DNA from 4 places in the Terrabacter sp. GCM10028922 genome. Region 1 is predicted to be linked to each of the others. Evidence: predicted binding sites of a transcription regulator. Region 1 holds the regulator's gene; each other region holds the start of a gene.
The links. Region 1 encodes LexA, which represses DNA repair genes until DNA is damaged. Its sites were predicted from a motif close to TCGAACANNTGTTCGA; they were not measured.

Region 1 (5,063 bases):
CCCTGCTCGTCGTGCTCGACGCCATCGCCCCTGACCGTGTCGTGCCGGTGGCGGCGGCCGATACCGAGCGCGGGCTGCACCTCGTGCCCGACCAGGGACCGGTCTTCGCCGAGACGGTCGCCGGCGACGACCTGGACGCCTGGTGCCGGGTCGCCGCCGAGGCGATGCACCTCCAGCGCGAGCTGGTCGGTCATGAGGCCGACCTCGTCGGTGCGGGCGTGTCGGTGATGCGCCCGGCGGAGGCCACGGCATACGTCCGGGCGCGCGTCGCCTCGCTCGAGGCGCTGCCCGACAGCGACCCTCGGCGGATGACGCAGGAGGTCGCAGACCGGCTCCGGTGACTGCTGCCCGACGTGCGGGGTGGGCCGCGGACCTCGACGCGCTGGGGCTGGGCGAGAACCTCGTGCACAACGACTTGCATGCCAACAACGTCTTCGCGACGCCGGGCGGAATGCGCTTCTTCGACTTCGGCGACTCCGTGCTCGCCCATCCGCTCTCGGCCCTCTTCATCCCGCTCAACGTGCTGCTCCATCGCCTGGAAACGGCACCTGACGACGCGCGGCTGCGGCGGGTCGCCGACGCCGGCCTCGAGGTCTGGGGCGACGTCGTGCCCGGGACGCAGCTTCGCGCGGCACTACCGGCGGCGCTGCATCTCGGGCGTCTTCTGCGCGCCGAGTCGTGGCTGCGCGTCACCGCGACGCTCACCCCGCCGGAGCTCGCCGATTACGGCGACGCCGGGACGTGGTGGCTCGGCGCACTCGGGGACGAGCCACCACTGTCGTGACGCGCGGGCCGGGTCGGGCGGGGCGGGTGCTCAGATGCGGCGCAGCACGGCGGTGACCTTGCCGAGGATGGTCGCGTCGTCACCGTCGATCGGGGAGAAGTCCGAGTTGTGCGGCATGAGCCACACGTGGCCGTCCTTGCGCTTGAACGTCTTGACCGTCGCCTCGTTGTCGAGCATGGCTGCGACGACGTCACCGTTCTCGGCGTGCTGCTGCTGGCGCACGACGACCCAGTCTCCGTCGCAGATGGCCGCGTCGACCATGGAGTCGCCGTTGACCTTGAGGAGGAAGAGGTCGCCCTCGCCGACGAGCTGCTTGGGCAGCGGGAAGACGTCCTCGACGACCTCCTCGGCCGTGATGGGCACGCCGGCGGCGATCTGACCCAGGACCGGGACGTAGGAGGCCTCGGGACGGGCGTCGCCAGAGTCGGTCTCGGTGTCGTAGTGGTCGCCACGGGGGCGTGGCGGAGTCACGGCGCCGCCACGGTAGCCGAGCTCCTCGGCCTTCGCGTCGGGGGAGACGACCTCGAGGGCGCGGGGACGGTTGGGGTCGCGCCGCAGGTAGCCCTTGGCCACGAGCGCGTTGAGCTGGTGGGACACGCTCGACGGGCTCGCCAGCCCGACCGCGTCGCCGATCTCACGCATGCTCGGCGGGTAGCCGCGACGATCGACGGAGTTGCGGATCACCTCGAGCACGCGGCGCTGACGCACCGTCAGGCCGTCGCCGCTGTCGCGGTCGGGAAGCTCGGTCACGCCCATGGTGTCCCCTTCGTCGGCTCCTCAGACCCCCTCCTGCCCGCCCGGTGTGGGGCCAGTGTCAGTGGTGGCTGGTGAGGTTCGTGGTGTGAGGAAAGACTACGCAGTTCGAACACAGTTGCCAAACACGTGTTCGATGCGTGTCTCGACTTCATCGAACATACGTGCTACAACTCGTACAAGCGTTCTATCGAACACATGTTCGTCCGATCAGGAGCAAGGGGAGGTCACCATGAGCGCCATCGTGCTCGAGGCCGTTCGCCAGCCGCACCCGCGGGAGGCCATGAGGCCACGACCAGCCGGTCGACCCAACCTCGTCTCCCTGCCCACCGGGCGCGAAGCGGTCCGCGCGATCGGCAAGGCGGGGGATCGATGGGCGGTGCGTGAGGCAGGTGCGGCCGGGTCCGCCCAGCCGCCGGTCCGGTTGACCCGCTTCGGCCGGCTCGTCGTCGCCCTGCTCGTTGCTGTCGTCGTCTCGGTTCTGGCCGTGGGTCTCGCCGGCCAGATCGCCTCCGCCTCTGGCGAGCCGCGTGTCGTCACGGTGGAGTCCGGGCAGACGCTGTCCGGTATCGCAGCCCGCGAGCTGCCCGGTCTGCCGATCAGCGACGGCGTCGTGGAGCTCCAGATAGCCAACGCCCTGAGCACGACCCAGATCCACACCGGCCAGCGAATCGTCATCCCGACGCGCTGAACCCCGAGCCACGAGCTCACCTGGGCCCGACCGAGGCCATATGCCGTCCACCCGGCTGCAGCCAGGTCGCCCCTCCCGATCGGCCGCGTTGGCTCCACCTTCAGCGGCTGGCGTCGGCGGCGCTTCGACCCCGCCGCTCGCGCCCGGACGCCGCACCCCTGAGGAGGGGGTGCGGCGTTCTGCTGTCCCCTGTTCGAGTGGCTGCCGCGCCCGGTGACTGGGTGGGCCTGTGGATGAGCCCCGTCCCCGGTTCCCGCGCCGACCTAGCGTTGCTGACCTCGGGAAGGGAGCAGGGATGAGATTCGACGTCGACACCCGGACGCTGCGCGAGAGCGCCGCGGCCGTCGAGGAGGTCCTGGCGCAGGTTCGGGCGCTCGGGATCGCGGACGACCTGCGACCTGTCGCGGCCGCGGTTCCTGGCGGTCGCACCGCATCGAGCCTGCACCACGTGGCGACCGCGTGGAGGCCCAGCTGGCCGGAACGCGCTGGCAGCTGGGCGAGCTCGGACGGTCGGTCGCCGCAGCCGCTGACGCCTACGACACGGTCGAGCAGACCGTGCGTGAGTCGATGACGGGCGCGAGGCGCGGCGGCGGCGGGGGCGGGCGATGACGGCCACCGCGCTCGGCGCGGGCCTGTCGGTGCGTGACGTCCGGGCGAGCCGTCCCCAGTCGCTCGTCGCGGTGGGCCGCAGGCTCGAGGACAAGCGGCGGCGAGTCGTCACCATGGCTCAGCTGCTGCTCTGGCGACGCTCGGCCGCACCGCGCTGGTCCGGGGCGGGGTCGACGGCGGCCGCGGACCGCTACGGCGTCGTCGTCGCGGGCCTCGGTCAGGTCGCACAGAGCATCGCGGTCGCCGGACAGGCCCTGGGCCTGGCTGCCGGGCGGCTCCAGAGCGCCATCGACCTGGTCGGGCGAGCCGACAGGCGTGCCGCCGCTGAAGGGGCGTGGGTCGACGAGGACGGCAGGCTCTTCCTCCCCGTCCGGGCCACGGTCGGTGACCCGGCTGCGCAGGCCCATCGTGCCCGCCTCGACGAGCTCCTTCGTGCCGAGGTGCTTGCTTGCCTCCTGAGGGCCCGACAGGCCGCGACCGAGACCGACGAGGAGCTCGCACGCACCCTGCTAGCGGCCGCGCGGGGCACCACGAGCGGCCTTGCCGCCGAAGGCGCGGGGTGGATGCCGGTGCCGGCCCCGGATCCGCCGTCCGGGCGTGTGGGTGCCGGCAACGACGCCGTGTTCGCGTCCGCGGCCTGGTGGAGGTCGCTGACGGACGGTGAACGCCGCCGCGTGGTCAGGGAGCGGCCCGAGTGGGTCGGTTCTCGTGACGGGGTGCCCGTGGCCGCCCGCCACGAGGCCAACCTGACCCTGCTGGCTCGCGCCGAGCGGGTGGCCGCCACGCGAGCCCGCGAGGTGGACGCCGCTGTGGCGGCACCGTGGCATGCGGCCGAGCGCACCCGGGCCCACGAACGCGTCGCCGACCTCCGGGCGATCCGTGACGTGCTCGGGCGTCGAGACGGTCTCGAGCGTCGCCTTCTCCTCGTCGACGCGAGCGAGCGCGACGTCAAGGCGGTGGTCGCGGTGGGCGACCTCGAGAGGGCCGAGCACCTGACGACGTTCGTCGGTGGCCTCACGACGACGGTGCGCGACGACCTCGCGCGCTACGACACGACCTTCGCCCGGATGAGGGCCGAGGCGATCGAGGTGGCGAGCGGCGACCTCGCGGTCGTCACGTGGATGGGCTACGACGCGCCACAGCTCGACGAGATCGTCAGCTCGATCGACCGCAACGTCCTGAACGCCAGGCTGGCCCGAGACAACGCCGGCGCCCTGGCCGACTTCGTCACGGGTCTCGAAGCCGCTCGGGACAGCCCCGCCCACCAGACGGTGTGGGCACACTCCTACGGCGCGGTCCTGGCCGGCTTCGCCTCGTTGCGCACGTCCGGCATCGATGACCTCGCCGTGTTCGGCGCCCCAGGGCTGCCGTTCTCCGACGTCGACCGCACGAGTCTCGACCCGGGCGCGCTCAACGTCCTCGGGGCCATCGGCGACGACGTCTTCAACTACGGCTGGATGGTGCACGGCACCCCTCCGGCCTCCGTCGTCGGCGCGTTGCGGCTCTCGACCTTCGCCCCGAAGGAGCCCGGGGTCGGGTGCAACCACATCCTGCACCCACGCTCCGACTTCGTCGACGTCGGGCGCACGTCCTCGGGGCACTCCGACTACCTCCGGGCGGGCACCGACAGCGCGCGCAACCTCGTCGCGGTCGCGGCCGGGCGCCCCGACCTGCGCATCGTCCAGGGAGCCGACGAACGGGCCTGCACCACGACCGGTCCCAGCCTCGGGACTGACCCACTGGCCTGGCCGAGGCCCATCCCGTGACCCGCCGCGACCGGTTCGTCGTCGGTGGGTGCGCGATCCTTCTCACGGTCCAGGCAGTGCCGCTCATCATCCTCTGGGCGATGGAGGGTCCTGAGAGCGCAGGCGACGCCGCCCTCGTGGGGGTCTCGTCCCCGGCACTGGTCGGTGTCGCCGGCTTCGCAGTCGGGCTCGCGGCAGGCCTCGCCACGCCCCGGCTCGAGCCGGTGGAGCGCTCGCCCGGTCCCGTCGTCGAACGGGGCGTCGGAGCGAACGGTGCGGCCGGCGCGTCCGGTCCCCACCGCCCGACGGCGCGGCTGCGGACGCGGCTGCGCCGCGCGAAGTGGGCGGCGATCGCCGCGGTGGGCCACGTGGCGTCCCCGGCGCTCGCCTACGTCCTCGACAACGGTGCCCGCGCGGGCTCCCGGGCGTTCGGCGAGTGACTCGACGACGGGTCCGCGATGTGGGGCTTTGCGGCTCTGGT
Region 2 (5,063 bases), on a different contig from region 1:
ACTCGTCGGGCGTGCCGCCGACGAGTGCGCCGATGAGGAGGGGGTGCTCGATGGTGTACTTCGCGCTCTTGAAGCGGATCACCTTGCGAGCCGAGGCGACCCGGGCGTCGAGGTCGAGACCGTCCCAGCCGCGGGCTGACTCGAGCAGGTCGAGGAACTGCCCGCCCATCAGCTGCGTGCGCATCGTGTCGAAGAGATGACGTCCGCGCGCCAGCTCCTCGGTGGGTAGCCCGCACGTCGCGTACAGCTCGTCGCACCACGTCAGGCACAGGTCGCCCGCCAGGATGGCCGTGCCCTCGCCGAACCGGTCGGCGTCGCCCGCCCAGCCACGCGCCTGGTGCAGGGCGGCGACCGCCCGGTGCGCGGACGGCATACCCCGGCGCGTGTCGCTGCGGTCCATGACGTCGTCGTGGAGCAGGGCAGCGCCCTGGAAGAACTCCATGCTTGCGGCGAGCCGCACGAGCGCCTCGGAGTCGGCGCCCCCGGCGGCGCGGTAGCCCCAGTAGAGGAAGCCGGCACGCAGGCCCTTGCCTCCCGACAGCAGGCCGGACACGGCCGAGACGAGCGGCGCCGTCTCGTCCCCGATCACCGCCAGCGACTGGGTGGCCCCGGCGATCTGCCCGTCGATCGCCTGCTGAACCCGACGGCGTAGCACGTCGAGGTCGGTGGGGGTCTGCACGGGGTCCTCCATCGAGTCGCGGGAATCGTGGTCAGCCTACGCGGCGCACAGGCCGCCCCGTGAACAGCCCACGCACCACGAGCGGGCTCGGCCTAGGGTGTCGGACATGGCACACGGCACGGCATCCTCCATGGCGCGGGCGGAGCGGTTCACCCGGTCCATCCCGGCGATGATCGAGGCCGACACTCCCACCTTCAGCTTCGAGTTCTTCCCGCCCAAGGACGACGCGTCCGAGGCGCAGCTCTGGGACGCCATCCGCCGGCTCGAGAAGGTCTCACCGAGCTTCGTGTCGATCACCTACGGCGCCGGAGGCAGCACCCGCGACCGCACGGTGCGCCTGACCCAGCGCGTGCTCGAAGCCACCTCGCTGACACCGATGGCGCACCTGACCTGCGTCGGGCACTCCGTGGCAGAGCTGCGCGGCATCGTCGGGTCGTACGCAGCCGCCGGGGTCCGCAACATCCTGGCCCTGCGCGGTGACCCCCAGGGCGGCCTCGGCCAGCCCTGGGTGGCGCACCCCGAGGGGCTCAACCACGCCGACGAGCTGGTCTCGCTCGTGCGCGGGCTCGGCGACTTCACCGTGGGTGTCGCGGCCTTCCCCGACGGGCACCCCGAGTCCGGCGACATCAGCGAGGATGCCGTGACGCTGATCCGCAAGGAACGGGCGGGTGCGCAGTTCGCGATCACGCAGATGGTCTTCGACGTCGACAACTACCTGCGGCTGCGCGACGAGCTCGCCCGCCGGGGCTCCGCCCTGCCGGTCGTGCCCGCGATCATGCCGATCACCAACGTGCGCCAGGTCGTGCGCATGGCCGAGCTCGCCGGCCAGCCGATGCCGACCGAGGTCACCGGCCGGCTCGGGCGTCACGGCGACGACGCGGACGGTGTCCGCGCCGAAGGCATGGCGATCGCCACGGAGTCCTCGCGCCGGCTGCTCGACGAGGGCGCGCCGGGCATCCACTTCATCACGATGAACCGCTCGTCGGCGACGCTCGAGGTCTTCGGCAACCTCTGACGCCGCTCGGGCTCCCTGAGCCGCGTGGGCGTCAGGTCTCCTGGTCGAAGGGGCGTTCCGGACGCTCCGCGCCGCGTGGGGCCGCCGGCGGGTCGACCCCCGTGTCGCGACCCAGGCGTGCGCGCCCTGGGGGCGTTGCGATGCCCACCCGCTCGCCCCAGGCGTCGTAGCGCCGCTTGTAGCGCCGGATGCGGCTCGCCAGCTTGTAGACGAGGAAGGCGCCCAGGGCGAGCAGCAGCAGTGCGATCGTCGCGGCCCACCAGGGGTGTGCGATGGCCAGCGCCGTGACGCCGGTGACGGTGACGTCCTCGGTCGTGCTGACGAGGACGTTGCTGGCCGGCTCCGGCGAGGTGTTGACCGCCGCGCGGATCCCGGCCTTGATGCCGTGCGAGATGAGGGCGGTGACACCACCCGTCGCCGCCCCGATGGCGGCGTCGAGGCCCGCGGTCTCATGGCCGATGAGGTAGCCGATCGTGGCGCCCACGGCCGGCCGCACGACGGTGTGGACCGAGTCCCACACCGAGTCGATGTAGGGGATCTTGTCGGCGAGCATCTCGATCGCGAAGAGGATCCCGGCCCCGACGAGCACGTCGGTGCGAGCCAGGGCGTCGGGGACCTGGCCGAGGGCGAAGATCTTGTCGGCGAGCCCGAGGACGAGCACGACCGCGTACGCGTTGATTCCGCTGCCCCACCCGGTGGTGAAGGCCATGGGGATGAGCTCGGCGCCCACGACACTCCTTCGGTCGCGCGCCGGTCGCGGGTGCGCCGGTGCGTCTGCTGCCGGCCGGACGGCCGGGCACAGGTCCAACGCTTCTGACGCTCCCGCATTCCCGGGGCCGGTGCAACGGGGCGCGCCCGGCGCGCCCGCAGGCCTCTGGGCAGCGGAACGGGTCCGATCCGTGAGCGGACGGGACCCCTGCACCCCTCCGTTCGCGGACCGAACCCGCAGCCCCAACTCTGCCGAGGGCTCGGGCGGCCGGGCCTGAGCACCGGTACTCAGGTTCGCCGGGTCGGGGAGGTCGGGGAGGTCGGGGAGGTCGGGGAGGTCGGGGAGGTCGGGGACGGGATGGGACGGGTGGCCGTCAGGTCGGTCCCGGACCGTCTTGACAGGCTGTCGGCGGCAGGGGTTAGGCTTTGAGCATCGAACAAGTGTTCGAATGTTGGTCCAGTTCAGCTCAGTCGTCGGTTGGTGTCGGGCTGCTCGTGTGGGGCGCGAGTGGTCTGGGTCGTGATGTCCGGCCTCGACGTGTCCGAGGGAGACGTGTCGTGGTGCGTAGGTTCAGTGACTCCGTGCAGGTGAGACTGCAGGAGGGGGAGCAGCCCGCCGCCGGGCCGCCTCCCGAGGCGTTCATCTGGCGCGGCCGGCTCTATGTCGTGCGTGGCGTCCTCGCCCAGTGGCGCGAGCGGCGGGCCTGGTGGCACGACGCGCTCGACGCCGACGAGGCGCAGGTGCGCCCCGGCGAGACGCTCGTCGCGGCCGCGAGCGAGCAGCACGTCTGGAGGGTCGAGGCGAGCCCGGGGTGGTCCTTCGCGCCCGGGGTCTACGACCTCGCCCACGACGAGTCCTCACGCGGCGACCGGTGGTCGCTCGTGCGGGTCGCCGACTGACGCCGGAGAAGAGAGGAGACCACCGTGACCGCCGCCCACCTGCGTCGTCCACCCGTCTCGGTCGCCGTGCTCGACCTGCTCGAGCGGGGGCGTGCCACGCTCGAGACCGCGTGCCGCACGAGCGACGCGTCGGAGCGCTACCGCGACGCCCACCTCGGTGCCCTGCGGGCTGCCGCGGCCCTCGTCGCGGCTCGCACCGTCCCGTCCCCGCGCTCCCGGCCGCGCAGCGTCTGGCAGGTGCTCCCCGGCGTCGCGCCCGAGCTGGGGGAGTGGGCCGCCTTCTTCGCGGCGTGCTCGGCCCACAGGTCGGTCGTCGACCGTGGTGGCCACATCAGCGCCCGCGAGGCCGACGACCTGCTGCGCCAGGCCGAGATGTTCCTCGAGATCGTCCAGGACCAGCTCGGCGTGCCGCTGACGATCCCGCTGCCGCAGTCGATCACCCCCGTCTCGAGGAGTCGGGCGAGCGGGGGCTGAGCAGTATGACGACCGCTTCTTCCACGCCTGGCGGCGAGGGCTTCGTGCACCTGCACGTCGCCTCCGGATACTCCATGCGCTACGGCACGGCAAAGCCGCACCAGCTCGTCGAGCGGGCGGCAGCCTTCGGGCAGCCCGCGCTCGCCCTCACCGACCGCGACGGGCTCTACGGTGCAGTGAAGTTCGTCCGGTCCTGCATGGAGCACGACGTCGCTCCGGTTCTCGGCGTCGACCTCGCCCTCGACCCCGAGCACCCCGAACGACCCCGGGGGCGCATCCGCACCCCGGTGCGCGGAGGCGCGCTCGTCGACCCGCGGCTGCCGCGCGTCACCGTGCTGGCCCGCGGCAGCACCGCCGACCTGGCCCCCGGTGAGGGGTGGGCGGCGCTCTGCCGTCTCGTCACCGCGACCCACCTGCGCGGCGAGCGCGGCAACCCGGTGACGACCGCGAGCCTCGTCGCGGAGCACGCGCGCCCGCGCACCGACCCGGCTCCCGAGGGCTCGACGGGCAGCTCAGGGAGCTCCGGGAGCGAGGCTGGGCCCGCCCGGCTCGTCGTGCTCCTCGGACCCGACTCCGACGTGGGCCGCGCCGTCCTCGCCAAGCGACGCGACCGGGCGCGGGCCGCGCTCGAGCGGTGGGTCGCGCTGCTTCCGCGCGGGGGCGTCGTCGTCGAGGTCGTCTGCCACGGCGGGCCCGAGCACCTGCCCGGCAGCCTCGGGCAGGCCGGGCGCATGCTCGCTCTCGCGCGCGAGGCCGGCGTGCCGAGCATCATCACCGCCGCGGTGCGCCACGTCGACCCGCAGGACGCCGCGGTCGTCGACGTCCTCGACGCGGCGCGCCGGCTCGTCGCGCTCGACGAGCGCCACCTCGACCGCGTCACGACGGCCGGGCACCTCTCGCCCACCCCGCTCATGCACGCGCTCGCGCTCGACGTCGTGCAGGTCTCGGGCCCCGGCCTCGTCGGCGGCGGGCCGCTCGCCCGCGAGCAGGCGCGTGAGCTGCTCGCCCGCACCACGGCCCTCGCGACCCAGTGCATCCAGGACCCGCGAGCCGACCTCGGCATCGGCTCGGTGCACCTGCCCGAGCCCGGTGTGCTCGGCATCCGCCCCGGCACCAACCCGCACCACGTCCTCGCGCGCCGGTGCCGCGAGTCGATCGCGACCCGATACCCGGACCGCACCGGCAGCGAGCTCGGTGCCGTCAGCGACCGGCTCGAGGACGAGCTCGGCGTCATCGAGACGCTCGGCTATGCGACGTACTTCCTCACCGTCGCGCAGGTGTGCGACC
Region 3 (5,063 bases), on a different contig from region 1:
GTGGCCGCACCGGTGCCGGTGGCGCTGGGCGTGCCGGTCGCGGGCGTCGTGGCCGTGCCCGACGGGGTCGGCGTGCCGCTCGGCGTCCCGCTCGGGTTGGCTTGCGGGGCATTCGTGTCGAGGGCCTGAACGTAGACGGCGCGGAAGCGCAGCTGTGAGGGCTTGCGGATCGCGTCGAGCTGCTCCGCCGTCGCGGCTCCCGGGATCGAGATGACGATGTTCCGGCCGCCCTGGGTGGCGATCTCAGCCTCGGACACGCCGTTGGCGTCGATGCGCTGGCGGATGATGTCGACGGCGCGGTTGACCTGGCCCTCGTTGATCGTCTCGGACCCGTTGAGCACCGGCTGGAGCACGAGCTCCGTGCCGCCCTCGAGGTCGAGGCCGAGGCGCGGGGTCAGCGACCCGTCGCCCCACTTCGCGAGTCCGCCGGCGAGGGCGCTGAGTCCGAGGATGACGACGATGAGCGCCAGGAGGCTGCGTCTCGCCGACTTCTTGGTGGAGCTGCGTGCCACGAAACCCTCACTGACCGTTCTGTGGCGTGCCCGGCGTCGTGCCGGGGGCGTCATCGGTGGACGCATCCGTGGATGCATCGGTGGACGTCGTGGTGCTCGTGGCTGCGGTGTCGGTCTGCTTCATCGCGACCGCGCGACGGTCGAAGCGGATCGTCGTGCCCTCGGCTACCTCGAGCCAGGCGCTGCTGTCGTCGAGGTGCTTGATGGTGCCGTAGATGCCGGACGAGGTGACGACCAGGTCGCCCACGTTGAGTGACGAGCTGAACTCGCGCATCTGCCTCATCCGCTTGTTCTGTGTGAAGAACAGCCAACCCAGCAGCAGGAGGGGCAGGGCGAAAATCAGCAACGAGAAGGTCCCGTTGGTGTTCATGTCAGCTCAGTCCTTCGTGTCTTCGTCCGGTCGTCACGTGCGCACGCCACGACCCGTCGATCTGGGGTCGGATGTCGCGTCAACGACCGGGGGCACCGGATGGTGCCGCGGCAGCGGCTATGGTGCCCGCAGGAGTCTACGTGCGCCGGTGCAGTTTGTCAGAACGGATCGCAGGCCCGCGACGCGCCGTCGTGTCACGTTTTGGCCGCACTTGGACGGCTGCGTGGCCGCTCGTCGCAGGCGGTCAGCCGGTCAGCCGTCGAACCGGCCGCCACCGGCTTCGTCGAGGGGAAGGGTCGCCGACCACAGCGACTGGGCGTCAACCGGGGGCGTGAGCCCGAGGTGCTTCCAGGCGAGCGAGGAGGCGGCACGCCCACGGGGCGTGCGCACCATGAACCCCTCCCGGACGAGGTAGGGCTCGGCGACCGTCTCGACGGTGTCGGGCTCCTCCCCCACGGAGACAGCCAGGGTGGAGAGCCCCACCGGGCCCCCGTTGAACCGACGGCACAGCGCGTCGAGGACGGCCCGGTCGAGCCTGTCAAGGCCGCGCTCGTCGACGTCGAAGAGGGCGAGGGCCTGCCGGGCGGCCGTGTGGGTGACGCGCTGGTCGCCGTGCACCTGCGCCCAGTCGCGGACCCGGCGCAGCAGGCGGTTGGCGATGCGCGGTGTGCCGCGCGAGCGGAGCGAGATCTCCCGGATGCCGTCGTCGTCGGCCTCGAGGCCGAGGAGCCGGGCCGAGCGGTGCAGGATCGTGACGAGGTCGGACGCGTCGTAGTAGTCGAGGTGACCGGTGAAGCCGAACCGGTCGCGCAGCGGCGCCGGCAGCAGGCCGGCCCGCGTGGTCGCGCCCACCACGGTGAAGGGCGGCAGCTCGAGCGGGATCGCCGTCGCGCCCGGACCCTTGCCGATGATGACGTCGACACGGAAGTCCTCCATGGCGAGGTAGAGCATCTCCTCGGCCGAGCGCGACATCCGGTGGATCTCGTCGAGGAAGAGGACCTCTCCCTCGGCCAGCGAGGAGAGCACCGACGCGAGGTCGCCGGCATGCTGGATGGCGGGTCCGGACGTGATGCGGATCGGCTGCTCGAGCTCACTCGCGACGATCATCGCCAGGGTCGTCTTGCCGAGTCCGGGTGGCCCGGAGAGCAGGACGTGGTCAGGTGGGGAGCCGCGGCGCCTGGCCGCCTTGAGCACGAGCCCCAGCTGGTCGCGCACGCGCGTCTGGCCCGGGAAGTCGTCGAGCCGCTTGGGCCGCAGGGCGGCTTCGACCTGACGTTCCTCGGTGTCGCTGCCCGTGTCGACGATGCGCGCCGTGGCGTCGAACGAGCCGTCGTCCCACACCTCGGGGGCGCCGGCCTCGTCGACCTCCCAGGGCCGCTCGACGCTCATCGGCCGAGCTCCTGGAGGGCCGAGCGCAGCAGTGCGGAGACTCCCGCGCCGTCGGCTGCAAGGGGCGCGATCCGGTCGAGCGCGTCGTCGGACTGCCGCACCGTCCAGCCGAGCCCCACGAGCGCCTCGCGGACCTGCTCGCGCCACTCGTCGCCCGTGTCGAGGCGCACCGGCGCGGACGTGCCCGCCGAGCCGGGCAGCGCGCCGAGCTTGTCCCTCAGCTCGAGAACCATCCGCTCGGCGCCCTTCTTGCCGATGCCGGGCACCTTCGTCAGCGCGACGATGTCGCCCGTGCCGAGGGCGACGCGCACCGCGTCGGGCGAGTGGACGGCGAGCACGGCGAGGGCGAGCCGCGGGCCGACACCGGACACCGTCTGCACCGTCTCGAAGACGTGCTTCTCGTCGTCGGTGGCGAAGCCGTAGAGGGTGAGGGAGTCCTCGCGCACGACGAGGCTCGTGGCGAGCTCGGTGGGCTGCCCGGTGCGCACCGACGCAGCCGTGGCGGGCGTCGTGTGGACGAGCATGCCGACTCCGCCGACGCCGACGACGACGGAGTCGAGGCCGACCTTGAGGACGGTGCCGGAGAGCGAGGCGATCATCGGGGCTGGGCTCCAGGGTTGCTTCGGGTGGGTCGGGCGGTGCGGACCGGGGTGGCACCGGACGCCGTGCGTCGGGGCGCGGCGGCGCTGGGCGGGACGCGCCGGGGTATGCCGCTGCCCCGGCTCCCGGTGCGCGCGAGCTGCTCGAGGCGCGCCTGCTCGAGCCGGCTCTGGGTGCCTCCGCGCCAGACGTGGCAGATCGCGAGGGCGAGGGCGTCGGCGGCGTCGGCCGGCCGAGGCGGCGTGTCGAGCCCGAGGAGCCGAGTGACCATCGTCGTGACCTGGGCCTTGTCGGCGCGCCCGCTGCCGCTCACCGCCGCCTTGACCTCGGTGGGCGTGTGCAGGGCCACGGGAAGTCCGCGCCGCTCGGCGAGCATCATGACGATTCCGGTCACCTGAGCGGTGCCCATGACGGTCGACATGTTGGTGTCGGCGAAGACGCGTTCGACGGCCACCGTCTCGGGGCGGTGGCGCTCGAACCAGGTGCGCATCTCGTCCTCGATGGCGACGAGCCGTTTCGGCGTCGGGTCGCCCGACGGCGTGCGGATGACGCCGACCTCGACGAGCGAGAGCCGTCGACCGGGGAGGCCGTCGACGACACCCACGCCGCAACGGGTCAGGCCGGGGTCGACCGCGAGGACGCGCACGGCATACCTCCTGGGTCGTGGCCGGCGGGGCGATACGAACAGGTGTTCGGGACAACGCTAACGGGGCTGCCCCGAAACGACGGGAGGCACGCCGGTCACCGGCGTGCCTCCCTGTGGCCCGTGGCGGGTCGTCGGCGTCAGGCCGGCGTCATTCCTCGTCGTCGAGCTGGGCCAGGACGTCGTCGGGGATGTCGCCGTTGGCGAAGACGTTCTGCACGTCGTCGCTGTCCTCGAGCGCCTCGATGACGCGGATCATCTTCTTGGCGCCGTCGAGGTCGAGCGGCACCTGGAGGTTCGGGACGAAGGAGGCCTCGGCCGACTCGTAGTCGATGCCGGCGTCCTGGATGGCCTTGCGGACGGCGACGAAGTCGGAGGCCTCGGAGACGATCTCCCACGTCTCGCCGTTGTCGTTGACCTCCTCGGCGCCCGCCTCGAGCACGACCTCGAGGATGTCGTCCTCGGAGCCGGCGTCCTTGGGCACGATGACGACACCCTTGCGGTTGAAGACGTACGAGACCGAACCGGGATCGGCGAGCTGGCCGCCGTTGCGGGTCAGCGCCGTGCGCACCTCGGCGGCGGCCCGGTTGCGGTTGTCGGTGAGGCACTCGATCAGCACCGCGACGCCGTTGGGCGCGTAGCCCTCGTACATGATCGTCTGCCAGTCGGCGCCGCCGGCCTCGGCACCCGAGCCGCGCTTGACGGCGCGGTCGATGTTGTCGTTGGGGACCGAGGTCTTCTTGGCCTTCTGGATGGCGTCGTAGAGGGTGGGGTTGCCGGCCGGGTCACCGCCGCCCTGCCGGGCCGCGACCTCGATGTTCTTGATGAGCTTGGCGAAGAGCTTGCCGCGCTTGGCGTCGATGGCAGCCTTCTTGTGCTTCGTGGTGGCCCATTTGGAATGGCCGCTCATGCAGTGTCCTCGCGTTCCGGTGACTGGCGTGCGCCCGACTGCTGGAGTCGGTGCTCTCTGACGATCGAGACGAACTCGGCGTGGATCCGGCGGTCGCCGCTCACCTCGGGGTGGAACGACGTGGCCATGACGTTGCCCTGCCGGACCGCGACGATCCTACCGGCGGCCACGCCCTCGCTCACGCGCGCGAGGACCTCGACGCCGGGGCCGGCCTCCTCGACCCAGGGCGCGCGGATGAAGACGGCGTGGACGGTGCCGTGCCGGGACCGGTCTGACCACGCGTAGTCGAGGTCCTGCTCGAACGAGTCCACCTGGCGGCCGAATGCGTTGCGGCGGACGGTGACGTCGAGGCCCCCGAGGGTCTGCTGGTCGGGGCGCGCGTCGACGATGCGGTCGGCGAGCATGATCATGCCGGCGCACGAGCCGAAGGCGGGCATGCCCTCCGCGATGCGCCGCAGCAGCGGCTCGCGCAGGTCGAAGGCACGCACGAGCTTGTCCATGACGGTGGACTCGCCGCCGGGGATGACGAGCCCGTCGATCGCCTCGACCTCCGCGGGTCGGCGCACCGTGACGGCCTCGGCCCCGAGCGCCGTCAGCGCTGCGAGGTGCTCACGCACGTCACCCTGGACGGCGAGGACC
Region 4 (5,063 bases), on a different contig from region 1:
CGTCAACTACGGGGCGTACTCGCGCGAGATGGTCGACGCCCTTGCCGGGCGCACACCCGACGAGATGCGGGCGTATGCCGTGGACTTCCTCGGCGACCGGTGGGCCGAGCGCGGTCTCGGCGGCACGCTCGCGTTCTACGGCAGCAAGGCCGCCTGGAACTGGGGCGACGGGATGTTCTGGGCCTGGGGAGAGGGGCCCGACTCGCTGCCGGGGACGTTGGCACCGGCCACCGGAGTCACGGGCATCGTCCACGAGGTCAACGGCTTCCACGGCACGGGCTACGCGTTGAGGGCCGACCTGACGCAGGCCCTCTGGCTGGCCCTGCTGCTGGTGGCCGGCATCGGTCTGCTCCGGGCTCCCTATCGCCGCGAGACGTTGCTCCTCGCCCTGTCGGTGCTCGGCATCGCCGCCTTCACGCTCGTGCTGCAGGGTCGCTCGCGCTACCTCTTCGCCTTCGTGCCGCTCGTCGTGGCCCTCGCCGCGACGGTGCACGGCTCGATCCCGCGCCTCGCGGGCCGACGGGTCCGCTGACGCCGCCACAGCGAAGATGCCGGGTGGCATCAGGAGTGCGCATCCGCCTCACGGGTGCGTCGTGCACCACGGCCCTTTGCCGGAACGGCGCACCTCCGCCGTGGCCGCGCGCACCACGGGTGCCACCGCCGCATCACGTCAGTCGATCGAGCCGCCGAGCACGGCGTCGACGGCGGCCAGGGCGGCAGCGTCGCCGTCTCGGGTGATGTCGCCCTCGACCGGGCGGTTCCAGAGCCAGCAGTCGAGGTCTGCAGCCGAGCCGCAGATCTCAGCGGCTGCATCCGCGTCAGGCCCGTCGCTGACGAGGAACCGTTGCACGTCGATCTCGTCACCGTCCTCGTCGGTGCCCGTGATGCGTACCGGCGTCACGGTCCACGCATGCATGGCGTCGACCGTGGCTATGGTGACGGCGGGTCCGGTCGCCTCGTGGGTCAGCCCCGGTTCGGGCTCGTAGCCGCGCATGACGCGCAGCGCTTCGTCCACGCCGTCGGCGGCGAGCCGGCAGTCGATCGGGCTCCGGTCGCCGACCGTGAGCTCGGCGTCGAGCCGGTGGATGAGCGCCTCGTGCGCCTGCCGGCGCTGGATGTAGCCGGCGGACTTGTCGTCGGCCCACATCCACAACGGCGTCTCGGGCGGCAGCCCGGACAGCACGCGGTGCAGGCGCTCGCTCGAGCGGTCGTAGTACTCGAGCAGACCCGCGCGGTCGACCGGTCGATCGGGACGGTCGGCGTTCATCGCATCGAGCTCGGCCGGGTCGGTGAGCCCGCGTTCGGCGATCTCGCCCCAGAACCACTGCACCTCGCCGAGGTGCCACAGCAGGTCGTCGGCATCCCAGTCGGGACAGGTGGGCACTCGGTCGCCGGCGGGGGCGGTGGCCAGCACCTCCCGGAACCGGGCCGAGTCGGCCGCGAGGTGGTCGAGGAAGGGGAGCTGGCCACCTGAGCGGCTGGACGGCATACGGGATCTCCTGTCAGCGGACGCCGGCGACACGGAACTGCACGGAGATGCGCGGCCCCATCGGCTCTGACGTCTTCGGGACCGAATGGTCCCACGTCCGCTGGCACGAGCCGCCCATCACGACGAGGTCACCATGTCCGAGGGGATACCGCAAGCTCTTTGTGCTCGACCCGGGGATGGCGCCGCCGTCGCGCGGGCGCAGGGCCAGGGTGCGGGCCGACCCGAGCGAGAGGATGGCCACCATCGTGTCGCTGTCGCGCGAGCGGCCGATGCGGTCGCCGTGCCAGGCGACGCTGTCGCGTCCGTCCCGGTAGAGGCACAGGCCGGCGGTCACGAACGGTTCGCCGAGCTCGGCGGCGTAGTGGCGGCTCAGCGCGTCGCGCGCCTCGACGAGGATCGGGTGGGGCAGCTGCTCCCCAGCGGCGTAGAACTTCGTGAGACGCGGCACGTCCACCACCGAGTCGTACATCTGCCGCCGCTCCGCGTGCCATGGCACGTCGCGCAGGAGCACGGTGAACAGCTCGTCGCCGGTGGCGAGCCAGCCGGGTCGCACGTCGACCCACGCCCCGCGACCGAGCTGGTGACGGGTCATGCCGGTGCCGACGTCGCGCAGTGTCATCTCGTCGGTGAGGTCGAGCAGCGACCCCTGCAGGTTGAGGTCCATGCATCCACGATAACCCAGACCTCGAACGCGTGTTCGACTCGGCGTGAAGGTGCCGAAGCCGACTTCGCGTGGGCGGCGCGTGCGGTGCGGTCTGGCCGTGCGCGCGGTGGAGAATGGCCCCATGCCCCTTTACCGTGACGAGGCGATCGTCCTGCGCACCCACAAGCTGGGTGAGGCCGACCGCATCATCACGATGCTCACGCGCACGCGCGGCCGGGTCCGCGCCGTCGCCAAAGGTGTCCGGCGGACGAAGTCGCGCTTCGGCTCGAGGCTCGAGCCGGGGATGATCGTCGACGTCCAGTGCTACGAGGGCCGCAACCTCGACACTGTCACCCAGGCCGAGACGCTGGCACCCTACGGCGATGCGATCGCCCGCAACTACACGGCCTACACCTGTGCGACCTCGATGCTCGAGACCGCGCTCCAGCTGACCGAGGAGCACGAGCCGCAGACCCAGCAGTACCTCCTCCTCGGCGGCGCCCTGCGCTCGCTCGCCGAGCGGGCGCACGACCCGGGGCTCGTCCTCGACGCGTACCTGCTCCGCTCGCTCGCCGTCGCGGGGTGGGCGCCCAGCTTCGTCGACTGCGCGCGCTGCGGGGCGCCGGGCCCGCACCGGGCGTTCAACGTGCAGTCCGGTGGCGCCGTCTGCTCCGTATGCCGTCCGCCCGGTTCGAGCGCGCCCGCCCCCGAGACCTTCGAGCTGCTCGCCTCGCTGCTCACCGGCGACTGGGAGGTTGCCGACGCGAGCGACGAGCGACATCGCAGACAGGGCAACGGCCTCGTCTCGGCCTTCCTCCAGTGGCACATCGAGCGTGGGCTGCGGTCGTTGCGCCTTGTCGAGCGTGCCTGAGCCACAAGCGAGCTCACCATCCAACGGAGACCCATGACCGTCCTGCCCTTCCCGCACCCGTCCGGAGCCACAGCGCCGTCGATCCCGGCCGACCTCCTGCCGAAGCACGTGGCGATCGTCATGGACGGCAACGGTCGGTGGGCCAACGCCCGCGGCCTGCCGCGGACCAAGGGCCACGAGGCAGGCGAGGCGTCGCTGCTCGATGTCGTGGCGGGGGCGATCGAGGTCGGGGTGACCCACCTGTCGGCGTACGCGTTCTCGACCGAGAACTGGCGCCGGTCGCCCGACGAGGTGCGCTTCCTCATGGGCTTCAACCGCGACGTCATCAGACGCCGTCGCGACCAGCTCCACGAGTGGGGCGTGCGCATGCGCTGGGTCGGTCGCGCGCCCCGGCTCTGGCGCTCCGTCATCAAGGAGCTCGAGATCGCCCAGGAGCTGACGAAGCACAACACGGGGCTCACCCTCTACTTCTGCGTCAACTACGGCGGCCGCGCCGAGATCGCCGACGCCGTCCAGCGGATCGCCCACGACGTCAAGGACGGCCGGCTTCGACCCGGCTCGGTCGACGAGAAGACGATCAAGCGTTACCTGGACGAGCCGACGATGCCCGACGTGGACCTGTTCGTGCGGTCGTCGGGGGAGCAGCGCACGAGCAACTTCCTGCTGTGGCAGTCGGCGTACGCCGAGATGGTCTTCCAGAACCGGCTCTGGCCCGACTACGACCGACGCGACCTGTGGGCCGCGGTCGAGGAGTACGTCGCACGTGACCGCCGCTACGGCGGAGCGGTCGACACCCCGACCACTTCCGCCTGAGGGCCAGCCCGACGAGCGACCCTGACGGGCCCGAGCCACCCTCACGGGCCCGAGCCACCGGTGTGCGGGTGGCGTCGATCCAAAAGGGTGGCTTCACACCCTCAGCGACGCTCGATGGGGCCGCGCCGGCCGCGGCTGCGGGCAATGGCTGCGCGGATGCGGGCCCAGAGTGCGGCGGGATCGTCCAGGTCGGCCCACGTCACCCGGACCACGGTCCATCCCTCGTCCTCGAGGGCGTCCTGTCGCCGCTTCTCCTGCCACAGCACATTGCCCGCGCGCTGCGGGTCGGTGTACTTGACCTTCCCGTCGAACTCGAGCAGCACCGAGGTCCCGTCGATGCGGAAGTCGACGCGTCGCGTGCCCAGCCGCGTCGTGATCTTCAGCTGTGGGGTGACAGCCACACCGAGGTCAGCCATCAGATGGGCCAGGCGGGTCTCGCCTGCCGACTCGTGCCGGCCGTCGCACCGACCGAGAGCGGCCGCGGTCCGGCGCAGTCCAGGGTGCCCGGTCAGGAGCTCGACTGCCGACTGCAGCTCCTCACGCGTCACGCACTCGGTGCGGACCGCCGCATCAGCCGCGATGGCCGCATCCATGGCGCCCGCCGTCAGACCGGTCTGGACGATCGCCACGGCCAGCGGCACAACGCAGCCGAGTCCCGGGTGCGACGTGATGGTGAGCCCCGGCACCTGCGAGTGGCTGACCAGGTGGGGTCGGCGCCGGGTGACCCTGTCACGGATGCGCGTCACGTGGACCGCCCCCAGATCGGCTCGCCACACCGGCAGGCCTGCTGCCACCACGCGGGACTGGTGGCTCAACGCCGCTCGGCCGTCGAGGTGACGGAGCACGGCCCGGCTCCGCAGCACGTGCCGATCGGTGTCGCCAGCCGGTGTCCGAGTCGCGTACCAACCCGTGCACAGTCGATGAAGGACGCGGGCGCCGAGGAGGCGGCGCACCTCGTGGGAGTCGATGCCCCGCGCCGCGAGCTGTGCGGCGCTGACGACGTCGTCGGCGGCATACGGGAGGAGCTGGTCCGGGGTGGTCACGCACTCATGGTCGGCGGGCCGGCCGTCCCATGGTCGTCGCGGAGTCGGACCTGTGGAGAGGGTCGATCCACCGTGAGGAGGTGTGGACGACGCCGCCACGTCGGCACCGAGCCACCCTCCCGGCGCCGAGCCACCGGTGTGCGGGTGGCGTCGAACCGTGCCGGTGGCGTCGGCGCCCGGTCAGGCGTCCTGTGCTGCCGCGCA

Region 2: the regulator LexA is predicted to act here: its motif matches at 2,836-2,851, upstream of ACFQU3_RS03110 (DUF6504 family protein).
Region 3: the regulator LexA is predicted to act here: its motif matches at 3,552-3,567, upstream of ruvC (crossover junction endodeoxyribonuclease RuvC).
Region 4: the regulator LexA is predicted to act here: its motif matches at 2,175-2,190, upstream of ACFQU3_RS02025 (alpha-ketoglutarate-dependent dioxygenase AlkB).

Annotation. Positions count from the first base shown of each region.
Region 1 covers NZ_JBHTFG010000006.1:393,336-398,398, forward strand. The annotation lists gene ACFQU3_RS06710 (hypothetical protein) at 1-341, shown strand, start outside; gene ACFQU3_RS06715 (phosphotransferase) at 251-784, shown strand; gene lexA (transcriptional repressor LexA) at 815-1,540, opposite strand; gene ACFQU3_RS06725 (LysM peptidoglycan-binding domain-containing protein) at 1,770-2,228, shown strand; gene ACFQU3_RS06730 (hypothetical protein) at 2,688-2,837, shown strand; gene ACFQU3_RS06735 (alpha/beta hydrolase) at 2,834-4,603, shown strand; gene ACFQU3_RS06740 (hypothetical protein) at 4,600-5,022, shown strand.
Region 2 covers NZ_JBHTFG010000002.1:356,451-361,513, forward strand. The annotation lists gene ACFQU3_RS03095 (polyprenyl synthetase family protein) at 1-691, opposite strand, end outside; gene ACFQU3_RS03100 (methylenetetrahydrofolate reductase) at 786-1,694, shown strand; gene ACFQU3_RS03105 (DUF4126 domain-containing protein) at 1,726-2,424, opposite strand; gene ACFQU3_RS03110 (DUF6504 family protein) at 2,964-3,302, shown strand; gene ACFQU3_RS03115 (SAV_6107 family HEPN domain-containing protein) at 3,327-3,776, shown strand; gene ACFQU3_RS03120 (DNA polymerase III subunit alpha) at 3,782-5,063, shown strand, end outside.
Region 3 covers NZ_JBHTFG010000001.1:63,088-68,150, reverse strand. The annotation lists gene secD (protein translocase subunit SecD) at 1-512, opposite strand, end outside; gene yajC (preprotein translocase subunit YajC) at 520-882, opposite strand; gene ruvB (Holliday junction branch migration DNA helicase RuvB) at 1,135-2,271, opposite strand; gene ruvA (Holliday junction branch migration protein RuvA) at 2,268-2,870, opposite strand; gene ruvC (crossover junction endodeoxyribonuclease RuvC) at 2,867-3,517, opposite strand; gene ACFQU3_RS00285 (YebC/PmpR family DNA-binding transcriptional regulator) at 3,666-4,424, opposite strand; gene pdxT (pyridoxal 5'-phosphate synthase glutaminase subunit PdxT) at 4,421-5,063, opposite strand, start outside.
Region 4 covers NZ_JBHTFG010000002.1:136,230-141,292, forward strand. The annotation lists gene ACFQU3_RS02015 (hypothetical protein) at 1-532, shown strand, start outside; gene ACFQU3_RS02020 (maleylpyruvate isomerase family mycothiol-dependent enzyme) at 671-1,489, opposite strand; gene ACFQU3_RS02025 (alpha-ketoglutarate-dependent dioxygenase AlkB) at 1,503-2,153, opposite strand; gene recO (DNA repair protein RecO) at 2,275-3,003, shown strand; gene ACFQU3_RS02035 (isoprenyl transferase) at 3,037-3,816, shown strand; gene ACFQU3_RS02040 (hypothetical protein) at 3,918-4,859, opposite strand; gene ACFQU3_RS02045 (Fur family transcriptional regulator) at 5,040-5,063, opposite strand, start outside.